One region of the Limibacter armeniacum genome, then DNA from elsewhere that is predicted to be linked to it. Evidence: riboswitches for the same ligand, from Rfam matches in the RefSeq annotation. Region 1 holds a riboswitch; each other region holds the start of a gene.

Region 1 (2,203 bases):
CTCTTTCGCATATTTATTGGCAATATCATCCAGTACCAAAGAGTGAAGACCAGCTTGGTTTCTGTAGTAGTTTACTTTTTCCAGAATACCATTTACAACAGATTCATTATCCTGCAAATCCTGTGATGTAGAACCGTTGTCTGTCTCTGTATTATCAGAACCGCCATTATTTCCTCCGGTTGATCCACCGTTATCTGTACTACCTCCTGAAGAGTCACCTCCGTTGTCTGTATTGTTATCAGTATCTGTATCACCACCTGAAGAACCATTAACAGTTGTTGAATCTCCTCCAGAAGTATTATCAGAACCGCCATTGTCTGTACCAGTATCACCTCCTCCTGAAGAATCTGATCCTCCATTGTCAGTTCCGGTACTATCACCCGAATCGCCGTTGTCTGTACTTGAATCTCCGCCTGATGATGTATTATCAGAACCACCATTGTCTGTTTCAGAACCACTGTTGTCACTGCCACCAGCAACACCATCCTCTTCTGTTACGGCATCACCTGTATCAGCTTCTGATCCATCTTCTGGAGTAGTTAGTTCTGTTGAAGGTCCTTTTTCTGTTTCATCATTTTCTGAACACGAAGGGAATGCCATCAGCATGGCACAAACGCACGAAATCGATAATAGAGTTTTCTTCATTGTATTTTGTTTGTTGGCTGTTTAGCGACGCTGAGTTTAATTAGGTATCAATGCTGGCTACTCAACGGGTTAAACGCTGGTTATAATTGTAATTATTTAAGTTAAGTATGGCTAGAAGCCACCTATCTAATGTTCAATGTTATGAAGCAATATTAATAAACAGGATCTAGATATTGGATTTATTTATTTAATGATTGCATGATTCCACTTTTTCAAAGTCTGTGCCACAATGTTGTTAACCAAACAAATAAAATGTTAACAGAATTATAAAATAATTAAACACAGTCCTCTGATTATCAATAAGAAGTTCAAACAACAATCATAACTTCTGATCAGTAGTCCTCTCATGAAGAGCAATAAGCTATATCAGTTCCTCCATGTACTTTTTTCGTATTCCATCTAAATTCTGTTAACTTAAGCTCGCTTTAGGGGTGTTCCACATCGTCATGATGTCGGAACTGAGAACTTACCCTTTGAACCTGACGCAGTTAGTACTGCCGTAGGGAAAAGCTGGAAGTGTACTGATATGGAAAATCCCATATCTGGCTTCCTGTCTATTCATTCCTCTAAAGCTTATCGTTTATCTTTTTTTCATCGACTTGTATGGTTGCGGTAGCTATTGGCAAAAGCTATTCCTTCATGCCACACTTTGGCCCCTCATACAGTCCAAAACCAAAAACAATGAGCAAAGATCGTATCCCGTCTTCTCAGACGATTACACGTGATCCATTCCCAGCTTCCAAAAAAGTGTATGTAAAAGGCACAATACATGACATCAAGGTGGCCATGAGAGAGATTTCTTTGGAAGATTCTGTGACATTCTTAGCAAATGGAAAGAAAAAAACCGAACCCAACCCTGCTGTTACAGTATACGACACAAGCGGCCCTTACACAGACCCAAATATCTCCATAGATGTAAGAAAAGGGCTGAACAAGTTACGTAAAGCATGGATCACAGACAGAGAAGATGTGGAGGAATTACAGGGTATCTCTTCCCGTTACGGAAAAGAACGTTTGGATGATTCTTCTCTTGACAGTTTAAGGTTTGAGTACCTTTCCAAACCGCTAAGAGCCAAGCAAGGAGTTAACGTAACCCAAATGCATTATGCAAAAAAAGGCATTATTACTCCTGAAATGGAATATGTAGCCATCAGAGAAAACCAGCGTCTGGAAGAAATCAAGGAAATCAGCCAACAACATCAAGGAAACAGTTTTGGGGCATTTACACCAAGAGGACCTATTACCCCTGAGTTTGTCAGAAACGAGATTGCTGCCGGAAGGGCCATTATTCCAAACAATATCAACCACCCTGAAACAGAGCCTATGATCATTGGCAGAAACTTTTTGGTCAAGATCAATGCAAACATTGGTAACTCTGTCACGACTTCAAGCATTGAGGAAGAAGTTGAAAAGGCCGTTTGGGCAACTAGATGGGGCGCAGATACTATTATGGATTTGTCTACAGGAAAAAATATCCACGAGACAAGGGAATGGGTCATTCGAAATGCTTCCGTTCCTGTTGGAACAGTGCCTATCTATCAGGCACTTGAAAAGGTTA
Region 2 (2,203 bases), 610 kb from region 1:
TACAGGTAAATTCTCTGCTTCCTTTACTTCCTCCAGTGACTCAACAGATAAGCCGACAATACTATTTGGAGGTAGGAGTCTTCGTGCACTTTCTACCGGCATGTCACTTTGTCCAAGGTGTACGCCTTCTGCTTCAACTGCTAAGGCTACATCTACTCTATCATTGATAATCAATGGAATGTTAAAGGGCTTCAGTAGTGTTTTCAGTAGTAAGCCTTTTTGTATAAACTCACGTGTACTGGCATTTTTTTCTCTGAGCTGAACCATTCCAACCCCTCCTTCAGCAGCCATTTGAATGACGGATGCTAGAGAATGGTGTCGGCAATCAGACTCACTTGTGACCAGATATAACTTATTCATGAATGACTTCAATTTTAGCTTTATCCATAAAGGTATCTTCATTGAGATTATAAAGCGCATCTAAAAAGTACAGTTGTAGTGTACCCGGACCTTGTGCCTTTTGCATGGCAACCTCACCAACTACTCCCATTGTCGCCATTGCTGCTAATGTAGCCATGAATGGGTCTGAAGTAACCGCCAAACAAGCTCCAGTTAGTGCTGTAGCGGTACAGCCCATTCCTGTAACTTTGGTATAAAGCGGAATGTTGTTTAGCACTTTTGCCTTAGTAGTGGAAGTGATGATCCAATCCTCTTCCCCTGAGATACAAACAGTCCCATTGGTTATACCTGCCAGTTCCGTTGCAGCATCAGTAGCAGCTTGTGCCGATATGGTACTGTCAACTCCCTTGGTAGCTGAGGCAGTACTTAGGGCAGCCATGATCTCACTCCCATTTCCACGGATGACAGTAGGCTTAACAGTATCTATAAGTGAGGCAAATGCTTCGTTGCGGTAAGGGGTAGCGCCTAGTCCAACTGGGTCAATGACGATAGGAGTCCCTTTCCTTTTGGCTGTAATCATTGCCTTTTTCATGGCTTCTACCCATTGAGGCTCTAATGTGCCGATATTGATGACAAGACTTCCTGCAATGCCAGCCATATCTTCAACTTCTTCCAGTGCATGAGCCATAACAGGGGATGCTCCAAGTGCTAGCAGTGCATTGGCAGAGTTATTCATGACTACATAGTTGGTGATATTATGTACGAGAGGAGCTTGTTCCTTTACAGCCTTTACAGTTTCCCAGAGTTGTTGTAGCATATCCTTTTATCAAATTGCATGGTGAATGAATCTTGTCAAGGTATACTTCAGGGGTACTCCGCTGCTATAATTGAAATAGGAGAGAGATGCCTAGCTTTTCCCTACGACAGTGCCAGCTGTATCAGGTTCAAAGGGTATTTCTCAGTTCCTTAAACGGAACACCCCTAAAGCATATATCGCAAAGTTAATAGAATTTTTTTAGGGAAAAAGTATGACGAAACAAGGTTTCTTGTCACTGAAATATAACCTCTAGGTATTTGTCGATTTATATGAAGCTGGGTTTATGCAACCGATTTAAAAGTACTTATAACAGCGTGTAAGTATGATGATACCGTTATGCTTTTCTATTAAAATGACTTATGAGATAATGAATTTTAGCGTTCAATAAGCTTCTGAGTATAAAGACGTAATGCTTGAGGTATTGGCTTGAATCTATTTTTAGTGTAAATTGTACATATTTAATAATTGATGTAATTTATTCATCATACAACACACTAACACATACAAGTCAACTTGTTGTCTCTAATCGACTATGATAGCTAATATATTGAGATCAATAGCTGTTCTGTTGTTTACATGCTGGTCATTTTATGTATCAGGTCAAACAACGATTCAAGTAATCAGATTGCCGCAACATACCCCAATTACAGATACTGTTTTTATCTCTGGAAGTTTTAATGATTGGTTAGCTAATGATCCGAATTATGCATTAAAACCAAATAAGGAAGGCATTTTAGAGGTGACGATGCCTGATAGCTTGAAAGCTTTTGAATTCAAGTTTACACGAGGGAATTGGGAGTATGTAGAAGGGACTTGGGATGGAAAGCCTTTGGCTAATAGGACCTGTATTCTACCCTCCTCAGTAACGGATACAGTAATTGTAGCATCAGTTCAGAGCTGGGAGGATTTGGCTGCGCAGGTAACTTTCAAGCTTAAGCATTTGCCTGCTTATACGCCTGAGCCTGCCAAGGTTTTTATATCAGGATCATTCAATGATTGGAATCCTGCTGATAGCCTGTATCAGATGCGCTTGGATGAGAATGGAAC
Region 3 (2,203 bases), on a different contig from region 1:
CCATTGTGAACCTATTTGCTTGTCGTATAGAAACTGTAGGTGGTCTTGTTGGTAGTTGTCGACCTCGTTGTCATAACCCGCCAACTCATTGAAAGTGCGGTCACCTTCTGCTATCTTTTGCTCCGATACACCGTTCCAGGCCTGGAATGTAACCTCTTTTCCTGAGAACACATTTGCGGTAAAGTTACCGGCTTTGCTTTCGTATTTCCCTGAAAGGTAGAATGACTTTAAGTCAACCCATGCATTATCGATATAGCCATCCGATTCTGTTTTGGAAAGTCTGCCATACAAGCTGAAGTGGTCATTCAGTTTTCCTGTTGAAAACTCTGTGTTGACCTTCCATGTGCCAAATGAGCCAACAGTAGTACCAACCTGCGCATATGGTTTGTCAGCAGGGGCTTCAGTCGTAAGGTTTACTGATGCGCCAAATGCACCAGCACCATTTACTGAAGTACCGACACCACGCTGGATCGCAATATTGTCTACAGAAGAAGCAAAATCAGGCATATTGACCCAGAATACTCCTTGAGATTCTGCATCGTTGAGAGGAATACCGTTGATGGTGACGTTGATACGGGTTGGGTCCGAACCTCTGATACGCATGCCTGTATAACCGATGCCAGCTCCTGCATCAGAAGTAGTGACGATAGAAGGTTGGAAGTTCAGTAATACAGGAAGGTCCTGCCCGAGGTTTTGAGGTGCAATCTCTTCCGCTGTCAGTTCTGTTACAGTAACAGGGTAGTCCTTTTTGGCATAAATGATGGCTGTTCCCAACTCTTTGAAGTCTTCCTTGAGGGGGATGTCCAATATTACATCCTGCTTCAGGGTAATTGGTTGAGAGAAAGGCACAAAGCCAAGGAAAGAAACAGATAGTGTGTAGTTACCTTCCGGTAGTCCACTTATCTTATAAGCACCAGAAGCATCTGTAATGATACCTTTATTAAGTTCTTCTATTGAGACAGTCGCACCGAATAGTGCTTCTTGATTAGAGGCTTGTGTTACTTTGCCCGAAATGGAATATTGTCCGAAAGACAATACGGGTAACATCAGCAACATGGAAAATAAAACAGCTCTCATCTTTACTTTTAGTTTGTAGTGATTAAAACTTAAAGCGTATGATGAGTGCGAAAAAAGAGATTACGGGAAACGGATGCATACTGTACGCTTACAGTATGGTTGATTTCAGACAACTATAAAAACAAAGGCTGTCTTTTGCTCCCTTCGCAGGAATTACCCTGTTCAGGTTCTATGGGTATAATCTCAGCTTTTCAGCACCCCAGCATACTATACCGGCACTTGCCAGTACAATCATTTTGCGAGCCACCCTTTTGGATGGCGCTGCAAAGATATGCCGATTTATATTTTATTTACAAATTGTCCTATTCTTTTCTTTATTTTCGAATCTTGATAAAGATGAAATGAAAACAACGGGGCAATACCTTTACCCCAAAAACAATATTGGAATGAAAATTCTTTTAGGGACGCTATTTTTTCTCAGCAGCCTTTGCGCAATGGGGCAGGATATTCCTGTAGGCAGCTGGCGGACACACCTGACTTATCACAATACCCATATTGTAGAATTTGGAGAAAACAAGGTTTATGCAGCTTCTGCCAATGGACTCTTTTTTCTTGACTTGGAAACCAATGAGCTTCAGCCAATCACCAAGGTGGATGGCTTGAGTGATAGTGATGTGGGTGCCTTATCTTACAGGGCTGCTAATGGTCAGTTGCTGATTGCCTATCGCAATGGGAATATCGATGTTCTGGAACAGGATGGTATCGTCAATATTAGGACAATACTAAACGCTGATTACCCTGACAAGACACTTTATGATGCAGAGAATGTTGGAATGTTTACTTACATCTCCTCGGAGTTTGGGATTGTCAGGTTGGATATGGATACCTATAATATACGGGATACTTATGCTGAGATTGGCATTGATGGAGAGCAGGTAGCCGTCTATGATTTACAGGTAATTCGTGATACCATTTTTGCGGCAACTGCGGAAGGGTTAAAAGCGGCTCCAATTGATGAGTCTGTCAATAAACAGGATTTTAGAAATTGGACTTTGCTGAGAAGCTCCAACAGTATTAGAAAAGTGGCAGGTGGAGATGATAAGGTATATTTTTGGGAAGAAACATCAGGTGTTTGGGAATATGCCGCTGACACAGCGCTTCTGATAACTGATACTGAACTTTCATC
Region 4 (2,203 bases), 300 kb from region 1:
AAGGGAATACCTTGAATCCCATTTTTGCCAGTTCCTCGGTTGCCTTCAAGGTTTCCACCGCATCGGGCATCAAGTATTTAGGATCAGGATGGATTTCAAGCTTGAGCAGGTCGGTCTGTAAAGCTTCCCTTGCCAGCTGTGCGGCAAAGATGGCTTCCTTGGCATTACGAACGCCTGAGGTATTGGGCAACAGCCTGAAGTTTCCTTCACGCAAGTGGTGAAAGAGGTCTTCCTCTGGTCGGTGCTCATTGACACGCTTCAAGGCTACGGTCACCAGCTCTGAACCAGAAGCATCCAGCGCTTCCCGCATTTCTTTGTTGCTGCTGAACTTTCCTGTTCCGGTAAACAGTCTGGAATTGAATTGAATATTATCTACTGTAAGCATTGGTTTCAGATGGTTTGTTGTGAGATGATCAGGTTGGTGTACTCAGCTGCCAAGACGGCATCTTCTGCTTGGGCAATCAGGGAAGAAACAGCGATGCCATGCAGCCCGACTTTCAAAAGCTCAGGAATATCCACATGCTCAATGCCTCCTATCCCGATCACAGGTGTGTGATTGTCTGTGTTTCGAAATTTTTCCAAAAGGTTGGCATAACCTTCCAATCCCAAAATCGGGCTGAGTTTTTTCTTGGTTGCTGTAAAACGGAATGGTCCTAAGCCGATATAGTCCACCTTCATGTCTGCCAGCTTGAGCATATCCTCCAGCGTATTGGCTGTCCCTCCAATAGTTTTTCCTGCACCCAAAATTTTTCTTGCTTCAACAGGTGACATATCTTCCTTTCCGATATGTACGCCGTCGGCATTGATGTCAGCAGCCAGTTCCACCCGGTCATTGATCACCAATGTGGCGCCATAATTTTTACAGATGGCTGCCATTTCCTCCGCAATAGGACGCAGCTGCTCATCAGACATGGTCTTTTCCCTAAGCTGTATCCACCTGACATCACCCTTACAGGCAAGCTCTACTTGTTTGGTATAGGAAACCGTTGGGTGTGGTTGTGTAATAAAGTGCAGACGGGCAATTTCTTTTTTATTGATCATGGTCTTGTTGATTTGAGATATATGATTGGAGACTTGAGATTGGGAATTTAAAGTAGTCAATCTCATGTCTAGCATCTCAATTTTTCACCCTCCTTGCGTTGCACGAATAATTGTGATGTTGTCGCCTTCTTTTAGCGCATGAGACTCCCATGCTTCCTGTGGAATCACTTCATAGTTCACAGCCACAGCGGTTCCCTGAAATGGGACGCCTTTTTCCTTTACAGCCAATGCAACGGTACAATTGGCTGGAAGCTGAATAGAATCTTGGTTAATGGTAACCTGCATGTTCAATTGGTTTTGTAAATGAAACTTGAAACACAGGCTCTAGAGGAGAATCAAAAGCAGAAACATGTTTTAGGGAAAGCGCATAAAAAAATACGCCCCAACAAATCATCTTCCAGCTTTTCCCTACGGCAGTACTAGCTGCATCAGGTTCTAAGGGTAAGTTCTCAGTTCCGATACTAAAAGTATGGAACACCCCTAAAGCTGCTACGAAATAACAGAATATTACAAAAGGATGCAAACATCTGAGATTACTCTCTACTATGATCCAATATGCCGAACTAAAACCAGTAGCAAACACTTGTTAATATGAATGCTATCCTCAATAAGTAATTCCAATACTCCTACTTCAATAGAGATTCCCTTCATTCTCTTTTCTAGTCGTATGTCTTATTAATTAATGGTGTTTACAAAATGAATGTCTTCACTAGCAAGTATTTTCTTCTATTACTATTCAGTTTCAGTTTTCATTTCAGTGATGTATTTGGACAGGATGACAAAAACCAAATTGACCTGGAAAAGCCTACTTTGGAAATTGGTGGTGCTTTAAGGTTTAACTACAACTACTCCACATGGAAGGACGGTCAGAAGAAAAGAGGTGGTGATTTTGGCTATGATGTCTTCCGGCTTAATGTCAAGGCAGCTTATGAAGGTGTCAAGCTCAATGCAGAATACCGACTTTACTCCAATTCATTTGGGGGAGGCATGCTCAAACAAGGGTGGTTGGCTTATGACTTCAATGACCAGAATGAAATTCAGATTGGTCTCACGCAAGTTCCTTTTGGGATTACCCAATACAACTCTCATTGCTGGTTTTTCAGCATCGACTACTATGTCGGACTGGAAGATGACCATGATATGGGTGTCAAGTTTCAACACG

Evidence for each region. Region 1 has a riboswitch for thiamine pyrophosphate ahead of thiC (phosphomethylpyrimidine synthase ThiC). Riboswitches for the same ligand answer to the same signal wherever they lie in the genome.
Region 2: another riboswitch for thiamine pyrophosphate. It lies ahead of thiM (hydroxyethylthiazole kinase); the one in region 1 lies ahead of thiC (phosphomethylpyrimidine synthase ThiC).
Region 3: another riboswitch for thiamine pyrophosphate. It lies ahead of V6R21_RS08260 (TonB-dependent receptor); the one in region 1 lies ahead of thiC (phosphomethylpyrimidine synthase ThiC).
Region 4: another riboswitch for thiamine pyrophosphate. It lies ahead of thiS (sulfur carrier protein ThiS); the one in region 1 lies ahead of thiC (phosphomethylpyrimidine synthase ThiC).

What each region holds. Positions count from the first base shown of each region.
Region 1 is NZ_JBAJNO010000009.1:929,723-931,925, forward strand. It holds gene V6R21_RS21615 (CAP domain-containing protein) at 1-645, opposite strand, end outside; TPP riboswitch at 1,063-1,168, shown strand; gene thiC (phosphomethylpyrimidine synthase ThiC) at 1,327-2,203, shown strand, end outside.
Region 2 is NZ_JBAJNO010000009.1:1,541,820-1,544,022, reverse strand. It holds gene thiE (thiamine phosphate synthase) at 1-360, opposite strand, end outside; gene thiM (hydroxyethylthiazole kinase) at 353-1,156, opposite strand; TPP riboswitch at 1,238-1,332, opposite strand; gene V6R21_RS24130 (helix-turn-helix domain-containing protein) at 1,689-2,203, shown strand, end outside.
Region 3 is NZ_JBAJNO010000008.1:546,610-548,812, forward strand. It holds gene V6R21_RS08260 (TonB-dependent receptor) at 1-1,077, opposite strand, end outside; TPP riboswitch at 1,200-1,289, opposite strand; gene porZ (type IX secretion system anionic LPS delivery protein PorZ) at 1,464-2,203, shown strand, end outside.
Region 4 is NZ_JBAJNO010000009.1:1,226,075-1,228,277, forward strand. It holds gene V6R21_RS22755 (thiazole synthase) at 1-367, opposite strand, end outside; gene V6R21_RS22760 (thiamine phosphate synthase) at 391-1,041, opposite strand; gene thiS (sulfur carrier protein ThiS) at 1,126-1,326, opposite strand; TPP riboswitch at 1,430-1,533, opposite strand; gene V6R21_RS22770 (hypothetical protein) at 1,738-2,203, shown strand, end outside.